4 regions of the Streptomyces tubbatahanensis genome follow, and region 4 is predicted to be linked to each of the others. Evidence: riboswitches for the same ligand, from Rfam matches in the RefSeq annotation. Region 4 holds a riboswitch; each other region holds the start of a gene.

Region 1 (5,686 bases), 2.3 Mb from region 4:
CGTCGCGGAAGACCCAGTTGGTGCCGGTGGCCAGGCCGTGCAGCAGGCCGCGGGAGCGGAACCAGTACACGTAGGCGAACGCGCCGTAGAAGAAGAGCCCCTCGATGCAGGCGGCGAAGCAGATCAGGTTGAGCAGGAAGCGGCGCCGGTCGTCCTGCGAGGACAGCTGGTCGATGTTCTCGACGCTGTCCATCCACCGGAAGCAGAACTCGGCCTTCTCGCGGATGGAGGGGATGTTCTCCACGGCGGCGAACGCCTGGACGCGTTCGTCGTGGTCGGGCAGGTAGGTGTCGAGCAGCGTCAGGTAGAACTGGACGTGGACGGCCTCCTCGAACAGCTGCCGGGAGAGATAGAGCCGCGCCTCGGGCGAGTTGATGTGCTTGTAGAGGGTGAGCACGAGGTTGTTGGCGACGATGGAGTCGCCGGTCGCGAAGAACGCCACCAGGCGGCTGATCATGTGCTGTTCGCCGGGCGAGAGCTTCGCCAGGTCGGCGACGTCGGAGTGCAGGTCGACCTCTTCGACGGTCCAGGTGTTCTTGATGGCGTCGCGGTACCGCTCGTAGAAGTGCGGGTAGCGCATGGGGCGCAGCGTCAGCTCGAAGCCCGGGTCGAGCAGGCGGGGCGTGGTGTCGGCGGCTGGTGTGGTCATTACTGGCAGGCCTCGCAGGACTCGGGGTTTTCCAGGGAGCAGGCGACGGCCTCGTCGGCCGCCGCGGGGGTGGGCGCGGGCACGGGGACGGCGCTGGTCCCGGCCGCCTGCGCGATGCGGGTCGCCGGGCGCGAGCGCAGGTAGTACGTGGTCTTGATGCCGCTCTTCCACGCGTAGGCGTACATGGAGCTGAGCTTTCCGATGGTGGGGGAGGACAGGAACAGGTTCAGCGACTGGCTCTGGTCCAGGTAGGGCGTGCGGGCGGCGGCCATGTCGATGAGGGCGCGCTGGGGGATCTCCCAGGCGGTGCGGTAGAGCGCGCGCACGGGCTCGGGCACCCAGTCCAGGTCCTGGACGGAGCCGTTCGCCTGACGCAGTGCCTCGCGGGCGCGCGCGTCCCACAGCCCGTGCCGCTTGAGCTCCGCCACCAGGTAGGCGTTCACCTGGAGGAACTCTCCGCTGAGCGTCTCGCGTTTGAAGAGGTTGGAGACCTGCGGCTCGATGCACTCGTAGACGCCGGCGATGGAGGCGATGGTCGCGGTCGGTGCGATGGCCAGCAGCAGGGAGTTGCGCATGCCGGTGCGGGCGATGCGTGCGCGCAGGGCGCTCCACCGCTCGGGCCAGGCCTGGCTCTCGCGCGCTTCGGGGTAGTGGTCGGGGTGGAGGGTGCCGCGCGCGGTGCGGGTCAGCTCCCAGTCGGGCAGCGGCCCGTGGCGTTCGGCCAGTTCGGCGGACGTCTCGTAGGCGGCGAGCATGATGCGCTCGGCGATCCTGGTGGACAGCTCGCGGGCCGCTGGCGAGTCGAACGGCAGCCCGAGCCGGAAGAAGACGTCCTGGAGCCCCATCACGCCCAGGCCCACGGGGCGCCAGCGGGAGTTGGACCCCGAGGCCTGTTCGGTCGGGTAGTAGTTGATGTCCACCACGCGGTCGAGGAAGGTGACGGCCGTACGCACGGTGGCGTCCAGCCGCTCCCAGTCCATCAGCCCGTCCTCGCCCAGGTGCGCGGCCAGGTTGACGGAGCCCAGGTTGCACACGGCGGTCTGGTCGTCGTCGGTGACCTCCAGGATCTCCGTGCACAGGTTCGAGGAGTGCACGACGCGGCCCGGGGTGCCCGTCTGGTTGGCGGTGCGGTTGGAGGTGTCCTTGAAGGTCATCCAGCCGTTGCCGGTCTGCGCGAGGGTACGCATCATCGCGCCGTACAGCTGCCGTGCGGGCACCTGCTTCAGGGCGCGCCCGTCGGCCTCCGCCGCGCGGTAGGCGGCGTCGAACTCCTCGCCCCACAGGTCGGTCAGCTCGGGCACGTCGGAGGGGGAGAAGAGCGACCAGTCCTCGTCCGCCTCGACGCGGCGCATGAACGCGTCGGGGATCCAGTGCGCCAGGTTGAGGTTGTGGGTGCGGCGCGCGTCCTCACCGGTGTTGTCGCGCAGCTCGAGGAACTCCTCGATGTCCGCGTGCCAGGTCTCCAGGTAGACGCAGGCGGCTCCCTTGCGCCGGCCGCCCTGGTTGACCGCGGCGACCGAGGCGTCGAGGGTCCGCAGGAACGGCACGATGCCGTTCGAGTGCCCGTTGGTGCCGCGGATCAGCGCGCCCCGCGAGCGGATGCGGGAGAAGGGCAGGCCGATGCCGCCCGCGTGCTTGGAGAGCCTGGCCACCTGGTGGTAGCGCTCGTAGAGCGAGTCCAGTTCGTCCTTGGGGGAGTCCAGCAGGTAGCAGGAGGACATCTGGGGGTGGCGGGTGCCGGAGTTGAAGAGCGTGGGGGAGGAGGGCAGGTAGTCCAGGGAGCACAGCAGCCGGTAGAAGGTGCCGACCTCGGCGAGCGCCGCAGCCGTCTCGTCCGCCGCCAGCCCGCAGGCCACGCGCAGGAAGAAGTGCTGCGGGGTCTCGATCGCGCGCCGGGTGGTGGGGTGGCGCAGCAGGTAGCGGGAGTGGACGGTGCGCAGCCCGAAGTAGCCGAACCTGTCGTCGGCGCCGTCCGCGACCGCCTCGTCGACCAGCGCGTCGAGGTGTGCGGCGTGCGCCGCGACGAAGGCGTGCGTGCGGTCCGCGATCAAACCCTGGGCGTGGCCGAGCGCGACCGAGGCGGAGAAGGAGGTGACGCCCTCGGCCGCGGTCTCCTCGCGGATGGCGCGTGTGAGCAGCCGGGCGGCCAGCCGCGCGTACGAAGGGTCCGCGCCGATGGACCCCGCGGCGGCCTCGATGGCCAGGTCCCGCAGGTCGGCCGCGGTCGCGGAGGGGGCGCGCCCGCGCAGCGCCGCAGCGAGCACGGGGGCGGGGTCGGCGTCGGCCAGGTCCGCGGTCAGGGCGGTGAGGGTGTCGCCCAGTTCCGCGGCGGGGCCGTCCTGCGCGCCGGGTACGGGAGCGGTTCCGTCCTGTCCGGTGGGCCCGCCGGTGGGCCGCTCCTGGCCGGGCGGCTGCTCCTGGCTGGGTGACGGGGCGGTGGGGGCGATGGTCACGCGGTGCTCTCCCTCGCTGCTCGTGCTCGTGGCAGGGCGGGGCGCGGGGAGCGCGCAGGCGTTCGGGCATGCCGCACTCCGTCCGCCGGCCCAGTCCACGAGACCCGGACGTTCCTCGATGCCGCCGCCGGCAGGTGATCGGACTCGCGGGGCAGCGCTGAGCTGCTCCGCACACCGTTGCGGGACAGTCCCGGACTCGCACCGGGTTCCCCTGCGTCAGTGGCGACGGCCGTGAGGGAGCATACATGTTGTGGCCGCTGTGGCGTGAACCCCCATATCTTGTGTCGTGCTTACCGTGGTTGGCTCACAGCGTCAGGCCGTACGTCCACAGGCTCATTCCCTCGATCGGGTACCAGTCGCGCTCGGGCGTCCGGGCGAAGCCGAGCCGCTCGTAGAGCCGGTGCGCCGCGGCCATGCGCGGATGGGTGGACAGCACCAGCCCGCGCAGGCCCAGTGCGCGGGCCCGCTCCACGCACGCGGTCACCAGCGCCTCGCCCACCCCGCGGCCCCGCGCGCGCTCGGCCACGGCGAGCATCCGGAACTCGCCTTCGCCCTCGCCCGCCCGCTCCGCGTAGGGGCCCAGGGCTCCGACGAAGGTGACCGAACCGACCAGCGTGCCCGCGCCGTCCTCGGCGACCAGCAGGTCCGCGTGGGCGGCGCGGCCCGCGGCGTCGCGCAGGGTCGTCAGATACGGGTCGTCCTCGCCGAAGTCCAGCAGCCCCCCGTCGAGGTAGGCACGCGCGACCAACTCCCCGGCCGCCGCGTACTCCGCGGGCCGCGCCGCCCTGACCGTGATGCCCAACGGCCCCTTCGCGGTGCCGGTCGGGCCGCTCGCTCCGGTCGCCCCGGGTGCGGCGCCGGCTGTGCTCGTCGTGAAGTCCATGGCCGCCATCATGCGCCGACGCGCCGACACCCGTCCCGGAAATTTCCCGGGACGGGTGTCGGTCGGCGGTGGCGTACGCCGGTGCGGGAGGACGTCAGTTGGCCGCGCCGGCCTCCACCCTGGGATCCTCGCCCTTGCCGTCGTCGGTGCGGCCCTCGTCGGTGCGGCCCTGACCGGTGCGGCTCGCGCCGGAGTCGTGCGCCGTGCTGCCGGCGGCCTGCGCGGCGCCGTCACCGGCCTCGGTGGCGTCGGCCGTGTAGTCCTCGGGACGGGTCTCATCGACGCCGTCCGGGGCCCGCAGCGCGCGCAGTACGACCGTTCCGACGACGGTCACGGCCACGTTCAGCACGAACGCCGTCACACCGATGTAGCCCGTCTCCCCGATGCCGGGGATCACGTCGTTGCTGCCGCCGAAGTGCTGCTGCGTCGGGCTGGCCACGCCGTACGCCGCCAGCGTGCCGTACACCATGCCGACGGCCCAGCCCGCCAGCAGCGCCCAGCGGTGGAACCAGCGGGTGAACAGGCCGCCGACGAGCGCGGGGAAGGTCTGCAGGATCCAGATGCCGCCCAGCAGCTGGAAGTTGATGGCCACGGTCTTGTCCATGCCGAGGACGAAGACGAGGGCACCGACCTTCACCAGCAGGGAGACCAGCTTGGAGACCTTGGTCTCCTGCTCGGCTGTCGCGTCCGGCTTGAGGAAGTCCTTGTAGATGTTGCGGGTGAACAGGTTGGCCGCCGCGATGGACATGATGGCGGCGGGCACCAGCGCGCCGATCCCGATGGCGGCGAAGGCGACACCGGTGAACCAGTCGGGGAACATGTCCTCGAAAAGCTGCGGAATGGCCAGCTGCCCGTTGTCCACCTTGGTGCCCGCGGCGATCGCCATGAAGCCCAGCAGCGCGAGGAAGCCGAGCATCAGCGAGTACAGCGGCAGAATCGTGGTGTTGCGCCGGATCACGTTGCGGTTCTTGCCGGAAAGCGTCGCGGTGATCGAGTGCGGATACATGAACAGCGCGAGCGCGGAGCCGATGGCGAGCGTGGCGTACGCCCACTGGGCGTTCTCGCCGCTGGCCAGTTCCCCGCGCGGTTTTCCGGTCGCCGGATTCTCCTGTGCCAGCGCGTCGCCGGCCTTGGCGAAGATGTCGTCGAAGCCGCCGAGTTTGATGGGGATGTAGATGATGGCGACGGCGATGACGATATAGATGAGCGCGTCTTTGACGAACGCGATGAGCGCGGGGGCGCGCAGCCCCGAGGAGTAGGTGTAGGCGGCCAGTACGCCGAAGGCGATGAGCAGCGGCAGGTCCTTGATGAACCAGTTGGTCGATTCCGAACCGCCGACGCCCATCACGTCCAGTACGGCCTGGATGCCCACCAGCTGGAGCGCGATGTAGGGCATCGTCGCCAGGATGCCGGTCAGCGCGACGGCGAGCGAGAGCCCCTTGGAGCCGAACCTGCCGCGTACGAAGTCGGAGGTCGTGACGTATCCGTGCCGGTGCGAGACGGACCACAGGCGGGGTAGGAAGGTGAAGATCAGCGGGTAGACGAGAATGGTGTACGGCACCGCGAAGAATCCGGAGGCGCCGGCCGCGTAGATCGCCGCGGGAACGGCGACGAACGTGTAGGCGGTGTAGAGGTCACCGCCGAGCAGGAACCAGGTGATCCAGGTGCCGAAACTGCGTCCGCCCAGGCCCCATTCGTCGA
Region 2 (5,686 bases), 740 kb from region 4:
GGCCGGCGGGTGGCGGAGCGGGCTCGCCCTCGACGGGCATGAACAGCGACAGGCGCTCGGTGCACTCCTTGGCGCCCGCCAGGTCGCGGGTGCGGCCGAAGCGGACCGGATAGTAGTCGTCGCCCCACGTGCCCCAGGCCAGCCAGGCGGAGGAGAGGTCGAGTTGGTCCCGGGTGGCGTCGGGGTGAATGCCGGCGGCGCACAGCGGCAGGTCGTTGTCGCGGATCAGCTCCTCGTCCCACACCCGGCCGCCCGGCACGTCAGGCTGCCAGTCCAGCAGCCCCATCGCGCGGGCCCAGGTGACGACCCGTTCGCGCGCGCCGTCCAGGTGGGGGCTGAGCTGAGGCGTGAAGGGCATCTCGAAGGCGGGCAGCACCGAGGGGCCCGTGCGCTCGTGCGGTACGTGGGTGAAGGAGCGGACGCGCTGCGGGGCGGTGCGCGCGATGCTGGCGAGGATGTCCGTCGCGGAGGTGCCCAGACCCTCGGGGACGAACGGCAGGCGGGCGGCTGCCGGGCCCGTGTCCCCGGCGGCGGCCGCGCCGCCGTTCATGTAGCGGCTGGAGCGCATGTGCCACTCGTGGCCGCCGGACTGCCAGTCCTGGAGCCCCTTGACGTACGCGGCGACGGCGGCCTGCTCCGCCGGGTCGAGGCCCTTGTCGGCGCAGAGCGCGGGCAGTTCGGTCAGTGCGGTGTGCTCGAACTGCTGGAGGCGGGAGGTCAGCAGGTCGTTGACCGCCTCGGCCGACTCCTGGGTGGTGCAGTCCAGGAACGTCTCCAGGACGAGGACGCCGTTGGACAGCTCGCCCTCGTCCCCGATCTCGCGCTCGTAGGAGAACAGGTCGTTGCGCAGGTGGACGGCGTCGGAGAAGGTGTCGCGCAGCACGCACAGCGGGCGGGATCCCGCGACGGCGGCGGGCACCTCGGCGTGCGCGGCGAACTCCACGAGCCCCGCCGACCAGGGGGCGCCGCCGACCTTGCGGCGCATCTCGATGTACTCGACCGGGTTCGGCACCCGGCCGATGTTGATGTTGGACAGCTCCCACAGCGACTCGTTGAGCAGGTTCTCGGTGCTCACGGCGAACCGGGCGCGCCAGTCACGGGACATCGACGGCACGGTGCGCGCCCACAGGTCGGCCAGCCCGGCCTCGACCGGGTTGGTGGCCTCGGGCACCGCCGCGGTGTCCTCCAGCGGCATGAACAGCGGGAGCCGGTCCAGGTACGCCTTGCCGCCCGCGCGGTCCTGGGTGCGCTTGAACATCTCCAGGAAGTGGTCGTCGAAGAAGAAGACCCACACGTACCAGTCGGTGACCAGCGCCAGGTCGTCCTCGCTCGCGTCCGGGTGCGTGTAGGCGCACAGCAGCGCGTAGTCGTGCGCGTCCAGGTCCGCGGTGTCCCATACCCCGGAGCCCTCCAGCATCCCCTGCCGCGCCGCCCACTCGCGGGAGTGGGCCCGTGCCGCTTCCAGGTGCGGGTTGAGGCGGGCCGGGTACGGCACGTAGAAGTCGGGCAGTTCGAAGGGTTGCGACAACGTCCGGTCCCCCAGTCGCTCGATTGGCTGGCGGACTTGGCCTACCCGGGGCGAAGCGATCGACATCCTTTTTCACCCGGACGTGGGACACGGCGCGGACAGTGCCGTGACGAGGCTGTCGAACAAATCCCGTGGTGGGCGGGGAGGTTGGGCTGCTAGGTTCGCGAACGTGGCGAAGCTGAATCAGATCATCGCAGTCGAGAAGGGCGTCAAGTCCAAGGTGGCCCAGGACCTGGCGCAGGCGCAGCACGGGCTGGGGAAGCCGCAGATGCTCGCCGGTATCTCGCGTACGTACCAGCCCAAGGACGAAGAGGGCGAGCAGCTTCCGCCGGAGTCGACGCGGGTGCAGGTCAAGGCCGAGGATGTGCTGAAGGAAACGGCGAAGATCCTCACGCGGCTGTTCGACGTGACGGCGACGAAGGACTGGTCGAACCTCACGGCCCGCGCGGACATCGCCGTCGACGGGCGCACCGTGCTCGCCGAGGTGCCGGTCTCCTACCTGCTCTTCCTGGAGAAGCAGCTCGGCGAACTGGGCACCTTCCTGCGCAGGCTGCCCGTGCTGGACGGCGCGGAGGCCTGGGAGCGGGACCCGTCCACGGACTGGTGGAAGACCGAGCAGGTCCGTACGGTCCGTACCAAGAAGGTGCCGCGCAACCACGTGAAGGCGGAGGCCACCGAGAAGCACCCGGCCCAGGTCGAGGTCTACTACGAGGACATCCCCGTCGGGTACTGGACGACGGTCAAGTACTCCGGCGCCCTTCCCGCGCGGCGCGTCAACGAGCTGCTGGAGCGGCTGGAGAAGCTCTCCGCCGCGGTGAAGTTCGCCCGCGAGGAGGCCAACGCCACGGAGGTGACCGACCAGCGCGTCGGAGACGCCGTCTTCGGCTACCTCTTCTCCTGAGCACTTCTCCTGACCGCTCAGGTGTGCCGAGCGCGCACCGACACCCTCAGACTCCCCGGGCAAAGATTCAGACTCTTGCCGCCCGGGGTGCGCCAGGAGCGCAAAGCTGAAACTGAAGCTGATGTGTGAACCCCCGGCGGCACTGCCACAGTCAGGCCCCGGTCAGTCTCAACCTCTCGCTCCACGCTCAGCATCGCCGTTCATCGTCCGGCAACCGGGGCGGTGACGACCTCGAGACGCCGGTTCGAACCCGGCCGGCCGTTCTTCGTGCGGCCGTGGTGGAGTGGCTCCACGCGAGGACATCGCCGAACGATCCGCCCATCAACCGCTGGGGACGTGCGAACGAACGGCACCCAGGACCCCGGGGCCGGGCAAAGCCCCGGGGTCCCTTCTGTCACTTCTCCCCCCTTCCTCCCCCTAGCGCCCCCTAGCACCCCCTAGCACCCCCTAGCTCCCCCTAGCTCCCCCTGACTCCGGTCCGCTGACCGCGTGGTACGTTGCAGCCGCCAGTCAAACCCTTGAACGGGTCAGGGAATCCGGTGCGAATCCGGAGCTGACGCGCAGCGGTGTGGGACTGGGGTGTGCACGAGGCCACTGGGGCGCGGTCCCTGGGAAGGCGCACACTCCGAGAGTCCCGAGTCCGAAAACCTGCTGGCACCCGCACTCCGGGACCTCGGAGGCGGTGGCACGCCGGGCTCCGCGACTGAGCCTTACGACGGAGAAGGACACAGCTGGCCATGCGCCGAACGCGCCGTGGGGCCCTGCGGGCCGCGGTTCCCGCCCTCGCCCTCACCCTCCTGCCGGCCGTCGCGGGCTGCGGAACGGCGCCCCCGCCGGGAACCGCCGCGGACAAGGCCGGGCAAGCGGGCTCTCCGCGCACCCTGCACAACTGCGGGCACGAGGTCGCCCTCAAGCACCGCCCCCAGCGCGCCGTCTCGCTCGACCAGGGCTCGACGGAGATCCTGCTGGCCCTCGGCCTCGCCGACCGCATGGCGGGCACCGGCACCTGGACCGACCCGGTGATGAAGGGGCTGGAGAAGGAGAACGCGAAGGTGGAGCGGCTGGCCGACGGCTACCCGGCCATGGAGAAGGTGCTCTCCGAAGAACCCGACCTGGTGACCGCCTCGTTCTCCGCCACCCTCGACAAGGGCGGGGTCGCCCCGCGGGAGAAGTTCGCCGGCCTGGGCGTGCCCACCTACCTCTCCCCCGCCGACTGCGCCAAGAAGTCCGGGTCGAACGGCGACGGAGCGCGCCGCGCGCCGCTGACCATGGACACCGTCTACGGCGAGGTCCGCGACCTGGCGAAGGCGTTCGGTGTCCAGGAGCGCGGTGAAAGGCTCGTCGCGGACCTCCGGGCCAGGATGCGGAAGGCTACGGAGGGCGTGGACGCGCACGGCACCTCCGTCATGTACTGGTTCGCCAACTCCGAGTCCCCCTACGTGGCCGGCTGCTGCGGGGCGCCGGGCGTCATCACGCGGGCGGTCGGCGCCGAGAACGCCTTCGCCGGCACGCACGACGAGTGGCCGCAGGTCGGCTGGGAGGCCGTGGCAGACCGCGACCCCGACGTCATCGTGCTGGGCGACCTGACCCGCGAGAACCAGACCGCCGAGACGGCGAAGGCCAAGATCGAGAAGCTGGAGTCCGACCCGGTCACCCGCCACATGACGGCGGTGCGCCACAAGCGGTACGTGCTGCTGCCAGGGGCGGCGATGAACCCCTCGATCCGCACCGTCGAGGGGGTGGAGAAGGTCGCACGCGGTCTGCGGGACCTCCACCTCACGGAGCACGCGAAGTGACCGCAGGGCCCATCCTGCGGTCGGCCGCGCCAGGTGCGGGGCGCTCCCGGCGGTGGACGCTCGCGCTGCGCAGCGGGCGGGGCACCGCCGTCGTGTGCGTGCTCGGGGTGGCGGCCTGCGCGGTGTCGGTCGCGCTGGTCATCACCGTCGGGCAGGCGGGGATCGGCGTGGCCGACGTGTGGCGCGTCGTCGTCGCGCGGCTGGGCGGAGCGGACGCCGGGCTCACCCCGATCCGCGAGGGCATCGTGTGGGAACTGCGGCTGCCGCGCGCGCTGCTGGCCGCCGTGTGCGGTGCCGGTCTCGGGCTGTGCGGTGCGGTGCTCCAGTCCTTGCTGCGCAACCCGCTCGCCGACCCGTTCGTGCTGGGCGTCTCCTCCGGCGCCTCGACGGGCGCGGTGAGCGTGGTCGTCCTCGGCGTCGGCGGCGGGGCGCTCTCCCTGTCGGCCGGCGCCTTCGCCGGCGCCGCCCTCTCCTTCGCGCTGGTGCTGCTGCTCGCGCACACCTCGGGCGGTACGACGGACCGCGTACTGCTGTCGGGTATCGCCGCCATGCAGCTCTTCTCGGCGCTGACCTCGCTGATCGTCTTCCTCTCCGCCGACGCCGAGCAGACCCGCGGGGTGCTGTTCTGGCTGCTGGGCTCGCTCGGTTCCGCGGGCTGGGGCGAGGTGGCCGTGGGCTGCGGGGCGCTGGCGCTCGCCCTGGTGGTGTGCCTGGCGCGGGCCCACGCGCTGGACGCCTTCGCCTTCGGGCCCGAGGCGGCGGCCGCGCTGGGTGTGCGGGTGCGGCGGCTGCGGCTGACGCTGCTGCTGGTGACAGCACTGCTGACGGCCGTCCTGGTCAGTTCGGCGGGCGCCATCGGCTTCGTCGGGCTGGTGCTGCCGCACGCGGCGCGCGCACTGACCGGGCCCGCACACCGGCGGCTGCTGCCGGTCACCGCGCTGCTGGGCGCCGTGTTCCTGGTCTGGGTGGACACCGCGGCGCGCACCCTGCTGGCCCCGCGCGAGCTGCCCGTCGGAGTGGCGACCTCGCTGCTCGGCGTGCCGGCTTTCGTGCTGATCCTGCACCGGGGGCGGCGCGGCCGCAGCACCCACGACGCGGCGGGGGCGGGCCTGTGAGCCTGAGCGCACAGAACGTCTCGTGGCGGGCCGGCGGACGGCTCGTCGTCGACGGGGTGAGCCTGGACCCGTGCCCCGGGCAGACCGTGGGGCTGCTGGGCCCCAACGGGTCGGGCAAGTCGACGCTGCTGCGGCTGCTGGCCGGCATCAGGGCCACCGCCTCCGGAGTGGTCGCCCTCGACGGCAGGCCGCTGCGCGAGGTCGGCCGCAAGGCCGTGGCGCGGCGGGTCGCGGTGGTCGAGCAGCACGCCGAGACGGGTGTCGAGCTGACCGTCGGGGACGTGGTGCGACTGGGCCGCATCCCGCACCCCGGCGCCTGGACGGGGCCACGGGCCGAGGACGAGGC
Region 3 (5,686 bases), 1.2 Mb from region 4:
AGCCCTGCGCTGACATCTCGCCCACCGGCTTGCCCAGCAGCACGACCTGGCTGGTGCGGTCGCCGCCCGGCTTCAACAGCACCGGGTTCATCAGCGCGCTCGGCTCCGTGCGGGCCGCCGCCGCCTGCATGGCCTGCGCCCGGCCGATCTCGGCGCCGTCGAGCGTGACGTAGGAGTTCAGCGACATGTTCTGCGCCTTGAACGGCGCCACGCGCAGCCCCTTGCGGGCCAGCCAGCGGCAGATGCCCGCCGTCACCACGCTCTTGCCCGCGTCCGAGGTCGTCCCCGCGACCAGCAGTCCGCCCCCATCGTTCACCGTGCGCCTCCCGCGCTCCCGGCGCCCCGGGGGCGCCGCGTCGTCCCACTCGCCCCGCCTCGTGCCGCGCCGACCGTGCCTCGTGCCGCGTCGACCGTGCCTCGTGCCGCGTCGACCGTGCCTCGTGCCGCGTCGACCGTGCCTCGCGCCGCACCGACCGCGCAGCAGACCGCCAGCGCCAGCACGCCGACGCGGCGGGACAACCGCACCGCCCGCTCGATGTCGGCCGTCCGCGCCCGAGCGCCGGGCCCGTTGAGGACGGGACGGTGCTCGACGCGCCCGCCGTAGGAGAGCGTCCCGCCGAGCCGCACACCGAGCGCCCCGGCGAACGACGCCTCGACCGGACCCGCGTTGGGGCTCGGATGCCGGTGCGCGTCCGACCGCCACGCGCGCAGCGCGCCGCGCGGGTTCGGCCCGGCCACGGCGGCCAGCACGGCGGTCAGCCGCGCCCCCGGCCAGCCCGCGGCGTCGTCCAGCCGGGCGGCGGCCCAGCCGAACCTGCGGTGGCGCGGCGAGCGGTGACCGACCATCGCGTCCAGCGTGTTGACCGCCCGGAAACCCAGCATCCCGGGCACGCCCGCCAACGCCCCCCACACCAGGGCGCCGACCACGGCGTCCGAGGTGTTCTCCGCGACGGACTCGACGACCGCGCGCGCCACGCCCTGCGCGTCGAGCCCCTGCGGATCGCGGCCGCACAGCGCGGGCAGCCGCTCGCGGGCCAGCTCGAGATCACCGGCCTCCAGCGCCGCGGCCACGGCGCGCGCCTCCCGCGTGAGGGACGTACCACCGAGCACGGCCCACGTGGCGGCGGCAGTCACCACGACGGCCCGAACCGTCGACCCCCCTGCCGCCCGCGACTCGCTGCCCGCGTCGACCCCGGAGAGCGCGCCCGCGCCGGGCTCGGCGAGTGTGCCCGCGCCCCTGCCGGCTGCGGGGGCCGCCGCAGCCGTGCTCACGTGTCCCACCGCGAGCGCGCCGCCCGCGCACAGCGCCACGTACAGCGCTCCCACGCCGCGGTGGTCGCGCCACATCCGTCGCTCCAGTGCGCCCGCGGCCCGGCCGAAGGCCGCGACGGGGTGGCCGCGTCGCGGATCGCCGAGCAGCGCGTCGATGAGGAATCCGGCGACGGCCCCACCGGCCTGGACGCCCACGGTCCGCTTCACGCGAGGGGCCCGGCGCACACATCCACGACGACGGAGGGTTCTGCCCCGCAGGGGGCGCATACGGCAGCGCGGCCACGCATGGCGGTGTCCTCACTCAGGGTCCTCGCCCTGGCTCGACTCGACCGGCGGCGAGAGTCTCCTGGCTCCCGGATCCGCGCCACCCCGCCTTCCAGCCCGCAGGGGCCGTGGCGTCGCTGGGATGGCGCTCCCCGGTGACAGTGGCGGGACCGCGCCGGATTCGCACCGGCTTCCTCTCCATGCCGCCGTTTGGGCACCGGCAGTCCACCACGCCCGACTGACCCCGTCAACTCGCCCTTGACCTGCGACGGGAGAGTGTGTGATCCCCCACGCCCACGTCGTCGGCCCGCCGCCGGCGCCGGGGCGGCGCCCGAAGCGAAGCGCCCCCGGCGCTGATTCCCGGGGGCGCTCGGAGCGGATCGGTGTGCCGGATTTCGGGGCGGGCCGGGGCGGGCCGGGGCAGGTCTGGGGGGGGGGGGGGGGGGGGGGGGGGGAGGAGGGGTTACGCCGCGATCAGGTAGATGCCGTACGCCACCGCCGCCAGGCACAGCGCGTAGCAGGCGTACGCGCCGGTGCGGGCGAGCGTGGTGGGTCCGGCACCGCCGGTGCGCGGGGAGTTGGTGACGATGCCGAGGGTGAAGACGCCGACGAGTCCGACGGTCGCCAGCAGGCTGACGCCGAAGACCTGGCCGAGGGCGGCCCAGTCGATGTTCATGCGGTCACTCTTTCTGGCCGGAGGCCCGGCCGGCGGGCTCGGAGTGCTGCCCAGTTCGAGGGGCTACTGCCCTGTTCGGGGCTCAGGAGATGCTGCCAGCGGAGGCGGGGCGGCTCGGGGCGGCAGCGGGTGGTTCACCGGGGAGCTGCTCGCCCGCGTCCGGCAGGGAGGCGGCCGACGCGGCGGATCCCGCGCCCACGCCCGCCGGGGCCGGGGGAGGGGAGACGGCGCGTACGGCGGTGGTGACCACCCCCGCGGGCTCCGGCTCCGGCTCCGGGGACGGCGCCGGCATGGCGGCCTCCGTCGCGGGCTCGACCTCGTTGACGTTGGTGTGGTCCACCGGTGTGCGGCGGGAGCGGACCCAGATGGCGCCGCAGATCGCCAGGGTGAGGACGGCGACCGCCGCGACGCCCCAGTCGCCCTGCTCGGCCAGCAGCGCGGCGCCCGCCGCGACGAGCCCTGCCGCCGGGAGGGTGAGCGCCCAGCCGACGACCATGCGGCCCGCCGTGCCCCAGCGGACCACGCCGCCCTTGCGGCCGAGTCCCGAGCCCATCACGGCGCCGGAGCACACGTGGGTGGTCGAGAGGGAGAAGCCGATGTGCGAGGAGGCCAGGATGGTGGCCGCCGCGCTCGTCTGGGCGGCGAAGCCCTGCGGGGGCTGGATGTCGGTGATGCCCTTGCCCATGGTGCGGATGATGCGCCACCCGCCCAGGTAGGTGCCCAGCGCGATGGCCATGCCCGCCGAGGCGATGACCCACACGGGCGGGTTCGAGCCGGGGGCCAGGGCGCCGCCGGTGACCAGCGCGAGGGTGATGACGCCCATGGTCTTCTGCGCGTCGTTGGTGCCGTGCGCCAGGGAGACCAGCGCGGCGGAGGTGATCTGCCCGGCGCGGTAGCCCTTGGCGGTCTGCCCCTCGTCGGCGTTGCGGGCGAGGCGGTAGGTGACCCGGGTGGCGCACACGGAGGCGACGCCGGCGACCAGCGGTGCGGCGAGCGCGGGGATGAGCACCTTCATGACGACGACGTCGCCGTTGACCGCGCCCGTGCCGACCGCCGCGACCGTCGCCCCGAGCAGGCCGCCCATCAGCGCGTGGGAGGAGCTGGAGGGGAGTCCGGCGAGCCAGGTCAGCAGGTTCCAGATGATCGCGCCCACCAGCCCGGCGAAGATCACTTCGGGCTTGATGCCGGAACCTTCATCGATGATTCCCGAGGAGATGGTCTTGGCCACCTCGACGGACAGGAACGCGCCGAGGAGGTTGAGGACCGCGGACATGGCCACCGCCGCGCGGGGAGCCAGGGCCCCGGTGGAGATGGTGGTGGCCATGGCGTTGGCCGTGTCGTGGAAGCCGTTCGTGAAGTCGAACACCAAGGCCGTGACGATCACGATCCCGATGAGAAGCGTGATGTGTTCCATTCACCAGGCACAATCAGTTCGAGGGGCAGTAACGCCGTGAACGTAAGGACGGCGAGTGAACAGAAGGTGAACTGGGGCGGGCGTCGAGGTGTCACCCCCTGACGACATTTGTGTGTTCCAGGTCACACCGTGTTCCGGTGGGTCTGTCAGTGCAACACGACACCCCGGCCAGGGCGCCGACGGCACCGACCGCACCCCCTCGGGCACCCGCCGTTACCCCGCACGGACGTCACCCTCCCGGCCCGGCCCACTGGTTTGCCCCGGCGTCTCGCGTCAACCTGGAGAGGATGCGTCTGCGAACCGCGGCACTGGCCGCGACCACCGTGCTCGGCACCGGCGCGGCCGCTTTGGCGGCCGGACGGTACGCCGCCGACGTCGCGCTGCGCCCCGTGCGTGCCCGCGGTGAATCCGCCGGCAGGCCCACCGCCGGGTTCGAGGGCACCAGGCTGACCGTACAGTCGCACGACGACGGCCGGATCGCCGTCACCCGCTCGCTGGCCGCCGGGCTCCCGGGGATCTACGGCCTGACCGGCCGTGGCACCCACGCCGTCGTCGGCCCCGTCATGGAGGACGAGACGGCCGCGCGGTCCAGACCGCACACGGTCGTCCGCGAGCTGCGGCGGGTCAGCCGCGGCCGGCTGAGCACCGGCGCGACCGTCCGCCTCACCCCGCAGGTGCACGTCGGCGACCCCGGGGAGGCGCTGGGCCTGGAGTACACCGACGTGCGCATCCCCGGCGAGCTCGGGCAGCTGCCCGCCTGGTTCGTCCCCGGCGCCCGCGGCAGCTGGGTGATCACCGTGCACGGTCTGGGCGCCACCCGCGAGCACCCCATGACGCTGTTCCCCTTCTACGTGAGCCGGCGGATGCCGGTGCTCGGCATCGGCTACCGCGGCGACCCCGGTGCGCCCCCCTGCCCCGACGGCATCGGCCACCTGGGCAACTCCGAGTGGCGTGACCTGGACGCGGCGATCCGCTACGCCGTCGAGCACGGGGCCGCGCGGGTGATCCTGCACGGCTGGTCGAGCGGGGCCACGATGGCGCTGCACGCCGCAGCGCACTCCCCGCTGCGCGAATGTGTGGCAGGCCTCGTCCTGGACTCGCCCGTCCTGGACTGGCAGCACACCGTCCGCGCGCTGGCGTCTTCGCACGGCACCCCCAGGGCGCTGCTGCCACTCGTCGTGCGGGCCGTCCAGGGCCGGGCCGGGCTGCCCGAGGACCGGGAAGCGCCGCTGGTGGACCCGGCCAAGCTGACGGTGCCGACACTGCTGCTGCACGGCCCGGCCGACACCATCGCCCCCTGGGAGAGCTCCCGCGAGCTCGCGGCCCGCCGCGAGCGGCTCGTCTCCCTGCACCGCGTCCCGTACGCCCCGCACGCGGCGATGTGGAACGCCGACCCCCACGGGTACGAGGAGAAGCTGCGCCGCTTCCTGACGCCCTTCATGTGAGCGCACCCCGCCCGGGCGGGAACGCGGCTGAGACGGCGTCACACTGAGGCCCCCTCAGGAGCCGCCGTGTGCGGCGAGATGGCGCCCGGCGACCGGATATGGCACCCCAGGTTTGGGTTTCCCGGGAACAGCGTGAAGACTGCTCCTGTGACGACGTCCCGTACTCCGCGAGACAACCGGCTCCGCCTCGTCCCCCGACAGCCCGTCGCAGCCGCCCGGCGCACGGTGACGACCAGGCGCGCCGCCCGGACGCCCCGGCCTCCGGACGGCATGCTCCCCCGCGACCAGCTCGCCCGGCACGCCCGCGCCTCCCTCGCCGACGCCGTCCGCGTCGCCCACTGGGCCGCCGGCGCCGGTACGTCGCCGCACGCGGGCGACGGCGGACTGAACCGGGCCGCCGACGAGCTGCGCATGACCGCCGGGCAGGTGCGCGCGCACTGGGGGAGGGCCAAGCTGGCAGGCCTGATCGAACTGCACGGGGACACCGCGCGCGCCGGCTGGCGGCTGCGTGCCTGGGACCGGGACGACAGCGCGGTGCTGCGCGGCTGGGTCGCCCTCTTCGACGCCTGGTCGCTGGCCCACCCCGCGCCGCTGCCGCACGAACAGACGCTGGTG
Region 4 (5,686 bases):
CCGGACGGCAAACTGCTGGTCGCGGGCGGCACCCAGCGGTACGAGACGCTCAAGGGTGATGTGCAGAAGGCCGGCGGGCTGATGCTCCTCTACAACGAGAATCCCGACCGCGCCAAGATGATCGAGAAGGGCACCCGCTTCACCGGCCGCGGGAACGGCAAGACCTTCGTCTCCCAGAAGGCCGTCAACCTGCCGCCCGCGAAGAAGGTGAAGGACCCGGACACCGGCGAGGTCGGCACCGAGGCCAGCGTCACGCGCGTCTACGCCGAGGCCGAGAAGGAGGGCCGCGAGTACCAGACGGGCACGCAGGACAAGTACACGGTCAGCGGCCTGACGGGCTCCTGGAAGCGGAACGTGTACGGCATCGCGCAGAAGATGTCCTTCGACAAGAAGGACTTCCAGGGCATCAAGGACGCCTACGAGTTCGACCCGGTGGCCGAGCGCTACCTGACCGTCGACCCGATGCACGAGGCCCGCTGGTACCCCACCCAGGTCACGCTCCAGGACGGCCGGGTACTGACCGTCTCAGGACTCGACGACATCGGGCAGGTCGTCCCCGGCAAGAACGAGGTCTTCGACCCGAAGACGAAGAAGTGGCACTACCTGCCCGACACCCGCTTCTTCCCCACCTACCCCGGGCTGCACCTGATCGGCGAGAACCGCCTCTTCTACAGCGGTACGACGGCCGGCTACGGGCCCGCGGACAAGGGCCGCGAGCCCGGCATCTGGAACATCGAGACCAACGAGTTCACCGAGATCCCCGGCATGAGCGACCCCGACGTGCTGGAGACGGCGATGTCCGTGCCGCTGCCGCCCACCCAGTCGCGGAAGTTCATGGTGCAGGGCGGTGGCGGTGTCGGCGAGTCCCCCACGTCGACTTCCAAGACCCGCATCGTCGACCTCAAGGACGAGAAGCCCCGCTTCCGTGACGGCCCCGACCTCTACGACAAGGTCCGCTACCCCAGCAGCGTCATCCTGCCCGACGACACGGTGCTGACCACCAACGGCTCGGGCCAGTACCGCGGCAAGAGCGACAGCAACGTGCTCAAGGCCGCGCTCTACGACCCGAAGGCCAACGCGTACGAGGAGGCCGCCGCGCCCCTCGTCGGCCGCAACTACCACTCGGGCGGCCTGCTGCTGCCGGATGGCCGCGTGATGACCTTCGGTTCCGACTCGCTCTACGCCGACAAGGCCAACACCAAGCCGGGCCAGTTCGACCAGCGCATCGAGATCTACACGCCCCCCTACCTGCACAAGGGCAAGAAGCAGCCCGACCTCGGGGACGTCGGGGGCAGCCGCAGAACGGTGGAGGTCGGCGACCGCGTCTCCTTCCGGAGCGAGGACGCCGACTCGCTCAGCAAGCTCCGCCTCGTGCGGCCCGGGTCGTTCACGCACGTGACGAACGTGGAGCAGTCGTCGGTCGCGCTGAAGATGACCAGGTCGGGCGACGGCAAGGTGACGACGACCATCCCCGACGATCCGTCTCTGGTCACCCCGGGATGGTGGATGGTCTTCGCCGTGGACGACGACGGGATCCCCTCCAAGGCGCGCTGGATCAAGGTGGAAGTGGACCCGACCGCCGCGCACGCCACGGTCACAGGCCAGGATCCGGAGTAGGCGGCGCGGCCTCCCTGGGTCAGTCCCTGGCGTTGCGGGCCAGCGGTCACTCCTTGGCGTTGCGGGCCAGCTGGAGGGCGTAGGCCGGCCACCACCGGCCGGCCGCGGGCCCGCCCTTGCACTCGCCGTCGGACTCGCCCGGGCGCTTGATCCACAGGTAGGCGTCCACCAGCTCATGGCCCGTCTTGACCGTCGGCGCCTCGCCCAGGGCGCGGCCCGGCGGGTTGCACCACGCCTCCTCGTCCGCGTGCGCGCCCTCCAGTGGTCCGTTGCCGTTGCGGCTGGTGTCGATGACGAAGGGCTTGTTGCCGACCTTGGGGGACAGCTGCTTGCCGTAGGCGATGTTCGAGGCCGTCGTCTGGTAGTTGGACACGTTCAGCGAGAAGCCGTCGGCCTCGGCGATGCCCGCCCGGTTCAGCGGCTCGACGAGGGCGCCGGCGTCGCGTATCCAGTCGGGGTTGCCCGCGTCGAGGTAGACCGTGGTGCCGGGCAGGCGCTTGAGGGCGGTGACGGCCTCGGCCAGCAGCCGGTAGCGCTCGTCGTGGAACGCGGCCGGGGTGCAGCCCTCGGCCACCACGTGGGCGAGGGCGTCCGGTTCGACGATCACCGTGGCGGCTCTGTCACCGATGCCGGCGACGACGGCGTCCAGCCACGTGCGGTAGGCCGCCGCGTCCTTCGCGCCGCCCTTGCTGTACTGCCCGCAGTCGCGGTGGGGCACGTTGTAGAGGACGAGCAGCGCGCCGCGGTCCGCCTCGGCGGCGGCCTTGGTGACCCGTTCGGTCTGGCGGCGCGGCTCTTCGGTGCCGATCCACTCCGCCACCGGCTGCGCGGCGATCTTCTTCATCCCGGCGGCCTCGGCCGCCTTCCCGTCCCGCTCGTAGGCGGCGGCCTGGCGTGCGGCGTTCGACTCCGGGTCCACCCAGTAGGGCGCCTGGGACCTGGGGCGCTGCTCGATGGTGGGCGAGGGCTTCGAGGAGCCGGAGTCGCCGCCGCGCCCGTCGCTGGAGGAGCAGCCCGCCAGCAGCAGTGCCGCGCCGGCGAGCGCAGCGGCCACTGCCCGCGCACCGCGCCGGGTGGCGGCGCCACGCCGGACGCGCGTCCCACGCGGCGGCCGGCGACCGTGACTGCCGTACATCCACTCCCCCTTGGTCCCCCGGTTCGTCGCCTCATCGTGCCACAGGGGTCACCGCCCGCAGTTGGCCTGTGGATAACTCAACAGCCGGGCAGGAACCGCTGGTTGCCCGCACGGTCGCCACGGGGTGTGACGGAGCCCTTATTGACAGTGCACATGCGGGCTGGGAGCCTCCTGAGCGGCAAAACTACCGAGGCGACAGTGCGCAGGAACCCGGTGCGACTCCGGGACGGTCCCGCCACTGTGTCCGTACGCGGCGAAGCGCGCCCGTACGGGAGTCAGGAACTGACCTGTCGCCTGACCACCGATGGGGCGTGGAAACCCCAGAAGGAGGCATGCGGATGTCCCCGCACACCGTCGGCACGGCCACCGCGCCCGAGGCCGCCGCCGCGCACCCGGCGACGGTCAGGACCCGGGACTGGCTCATCGTGGCCGCCGCCGCGATCGTCGCACTGCTCGCGCTCTACGCCGTCTTCGTCGACAACGGCAACCTCGTCTCGGCCACCGGCTCGTACCTGCACGAGTTCTCCCACGACGGCCGCCATCTGTTCGGCGCCCCCTGCCACTGACGAGACGGGGGTACCGCTTCTCATGTCCGTCTCCGCTCAGACGACTCCCTATCCCCTGCTGCCCCTGCTCGGCCGCGGCCTCGCGGCCGGCGGGCTCGCCGGGCTCGCCTCGGGGCTGTTCTCCCTCGTGCTGGCCGAACCGCTGATGGACCGCGCGATCCGGCTGGAGGAGCAGCGCTCGGCCACCGAGGCCGCCGGGCACGCGGGCCACGCCCACTCCCACGCCGGCGAGGCGGAGGAGCTCTTCAGCCGGGGCACCCAGCACCTGGGGCTCCTGGTGACCGCCGTGGTGGCGGGGCTGGCGATCGGCGTGTTCTTCACGGTCGCCTACGCGCTCGTCCACCGGGCCGCGCCCCCGGGCGACGGCCGCGGCTGGCAGCGCTCCATGGGGGTGGCGGGGGCCGGGTTGCTCGCCCTGTCTCTGCTGCCCGCGCTCCGCTACCCGGCCAACCCGCCGGGGGTGGGCGACGGCGGCACCGTCACCGAACGGCAGGCGCTGTGGCTGGCCGCGCTCGTCATCGGCGTGCTCGGCATGGTGCTCGCCCACCAGGTGCACCTGCGGCTCGGCCGCTCGGGACGGGGGCTGCCCGTGCGCCAGTCGGCGGCGGCCGCCGCGGTGGTCGCCACCTTGGCCGCGCTCTTCCTGCTGCCGGACAACCCCGACGCCGTACCGGTGCCGGCCACCCTGCTGTGGGACTTCCGCGTGCTGTCGCTGGGCGCGCATCTGGTGCTGTGGGGTGTTCTCGGCGCCCTGTTCGCGGCCCCGCTGCCCCGGCGGCGCCCGGGCAGCGTGTGACGGACCGGCGGGGCACCGCTCGCCCCGTGGTGCCCCGCCGGTTCTCAGACCCGCTCGACCAGGTCCGCGATCGAGTTGACGACGCTGGAGGCCCGGAACGGGTACCGCTCGATCTCGTCGGGCCGGGTCAGCCCCGTCAGCACGAGGAAGGTCTCCAGGCCCGCCTCCATGCCGGCGCGGACGTCGGTGTCCATGCGGTCGCCGATCATGGCGCTGGTCTCAGAGTGGGCACCGATCGCGTTGAGCCCGGCCCGCATCATCAGCGGGTTGGGCTTGCCGACGAAGTAGGGGTGCGCTCCCGTCGCCTTGGTGATGAGCGCGGCCACGGATCCGGTGGCGGGCAGTGCGCCCTCCGCCGAGGGGCCGGTCTCGTCGGGGTTGGTGGCGATGAACCGCGCCCCGTCGTTGATCAGCCGGATGGCGCGGGTGAGGGCCTCGAAGCTGTAGGTGCGGGTCTCCCCCAGTACCACGTAGTCGGGGTCGGCGTCGGAGAGCACGTACCCGATGTCGTGCAGCGCCGTGGTCAGCCCGGCCTCTCCTATCACGTAGGCGGTGCCGCCGGGCCGCTGGTCGTCGAGGAACTGCGCGGTGGCCAGTGCCGAGGTCCAGATGTTCTCCGTCGGCACGTCGAGGCCGATGCGGGCCAGCCGCGCGTGCAGGTCCCTCGGGGTGTACATCGAGTTGTTGGTGAGCACCAGGAACGGACGCCCCGACTCCTTGAGCCGCTTGATGAAGGAGTCGGCGCCGGGGACCGGGATCCCCTCGTGCATCAGCACACCGTCCATGTCGGTGAGCCAGGACTCGATGGGCTTGCGCTCTGCCACGGGTGGGCTCCTGCCGGGTCGTGGTGGTCAGGGCGGCGGTGTGGGACGTACCACGGTGTACGGGAACCGGCCGCCGCGCTCAGCGTAACCGCAGCGGCCGGTGCAGGTCAGCCGTGACCTTCACGCGGTGGTCAGGGGCGCTGTGGCGGCGCGGCTCGCCGTCAGCTGCCGGTGGCCCGCTTCCAGCCGGAGAGGTAGGAGTCGAGGTCGCCTGCCACCTCCTCCCAGTCCGGGCGGAAGACCTCGACCCCCTTCATCAGCGCTGCCAGCTCCTCGGCCTGGTCGTCCCGCGCCTCGATGTCGTCGCGCACGGTGAAGCCGCCGCCGACGGAGGAGACCTCGCGCTGGGGCCGCTCGCCGAGGAGGAAGTCCAGCAGCTTCTCGCCGTTCTCCGTGTGCGGGCCGCCCTTGACCAGGCCCGCCGTGTAGGGCAACGCGAACGTGGTGGGCTTGGCGCCCTTCTTCGCGGCGGGGAAGAAGATGCCGAGGTGCGGCATGGTCTCGGCCTGCGCGTAGTTCATCTGCACGTCGCCGTTGGCGACCAGCAGCTCCCCCTTGTCCACTTTCGGGGCGAGCTTGCTGGTCGAGGAGGAGGGGCCGACGTTGTTCTTCTGGAGCGCGCCCAGGTAGTCCATCGCCCGCTTCCGGTCGCCGAAGTCGTGGATCGCCTTGATGAGCAGCGCCGTCCCGTCACCGGCCACGCCCGGTGTCGAGTACTGCAGCTTGCCCTCGTATTTCTTCGACAGCA

The links. Region 4 has a riboswitch for cobalamin ahead of MMF93_RS12245 (CbtB domain-containing protein). Riboswitches for the same ligand answer to the same signal wherever they lie in the genome.
Region 1: linked by a shared signal. The riboswitch ahead of MMF93_RS22160 (ribonucleoside-diphosphate reductase subunit alpha) and the one ahead of MMF93_RS12245 (CbtB domain-containing protein) in region 4 are both predicted to bind cobalamin.
Region 2: linked by a shared signal. The riboswitch ahead of MMF93_RS09095 (ABC transporter substrate-binding protein) and the one ahead of MMF93_RS12245 (CbtB domain-containing protein) in region 4 are both predicted to bind cobalamin.
Region 3: linked by a shared signal. The riboswitch ahead of MMF93_RS07245 (cobalamin biosynthesis protein) and the one ahead of MMF93_RS12245 (CbtB domain-containing protein) in region 4 are both predicted to bind cobalamin.

The regions. Positions count from the first base shown of each region.
Region 1 is NZ_CP093846.1:5,130,803-5,136,488, forward strand. It holds gene MMF93_RS22155 (ribonucleotide-diphosphate reductase subunit beta) at 1-649, opposite strand, end outside; gene MMF93_RS22160 (ribonucleoside-diphosphate reductase subunit alpha) at 649-3,102, opposite strand; cobalamin riboswitch at 3,215-3,352, opposite strand; gene MMF93_RS22165 (GNAT family N-acetyltransferase) at 3,407-3,904, opposite strand; gene mctP (monocarboxylate uptake permease MctP) at 4,080-5,686, opposite strand, start outside.
Region 2 is NZ_CP093846.1:2,107,920-2,113,605, forward strand. It holds gene MMF93_RS09085 (terpene synthase family protein) at 1-1,528, opposite strand, end outside; gene MMF93_RS09090 (DUF7873 family protein) at 1,698-2,429, shown strand; cobalamin riboswitch at 2,920-3,099, shown strand; gene MMF93_RS09095 (ABC transporter substrate-binding protein) at 3,167-4,225, shown strand; gene MMF93_RS09100 (FecCD family ABC transporter permease) at 4,291-5,340, shown strand; gene MMF93_RS09105 (ABC transporter ATP-binding protein) at 5,337-5,686, shown strand, end outside.
Region 3 is NZ_CP093846.1:1,669,683-1,675,368, reverse strand. It holds gene MMF93_RS07250 (cobyric acid synthase) at 1-316, opposite strand, end outside; gene MMF93_RS07245 (cobalamin biosynthesis protein) at 313-1,467, opposite strand; cobalamin riboswitch at 1,613-1,732, opposite strand; gene MMF93_RS07240 (hypothetical protein) at 2,000-2,212, opposite strand; gene MMF93_RS07235 (inorganic phosphate transporter) at 2,295-3,626, opposite strand; gene MMF93_RS07230 (alpha/beta hydrolase family protein) at 3,914-5,071, shown strand; gene MMF93_RS07225 (hypothetical protein) at 5,342-5,686, shown strand, end outside.
Region 4 is NZ_CP093846.1:2,843,595-2,849,280, forward strand. It holds gene glxA (radical copper oxidase GlxA) at 1-1,617, shown strand, start outside; gene MMF93_RS12240 (glycoside hydrolase family 6 protein) at 1,664-2,752, opposite strand; cobalamin riboswitch at 2,933-3,057, shown strand; gene MMF93_RS12245 (CbtB domain-containing protein) at 3,091-3,318, shown strand; gene MMF93_RS12250 (CbtA family protein) at 3,341-4,114, shown strand; gene MMF93_RS12255 (HAD-IIA family hydrolase) at 4,159-4,938, opposite strand; gene MMF93_RS12260 (2-aminoethylphosphonate ABC transporter substrate-binding protein) at 5,100-5,686, opposite strand, start outside.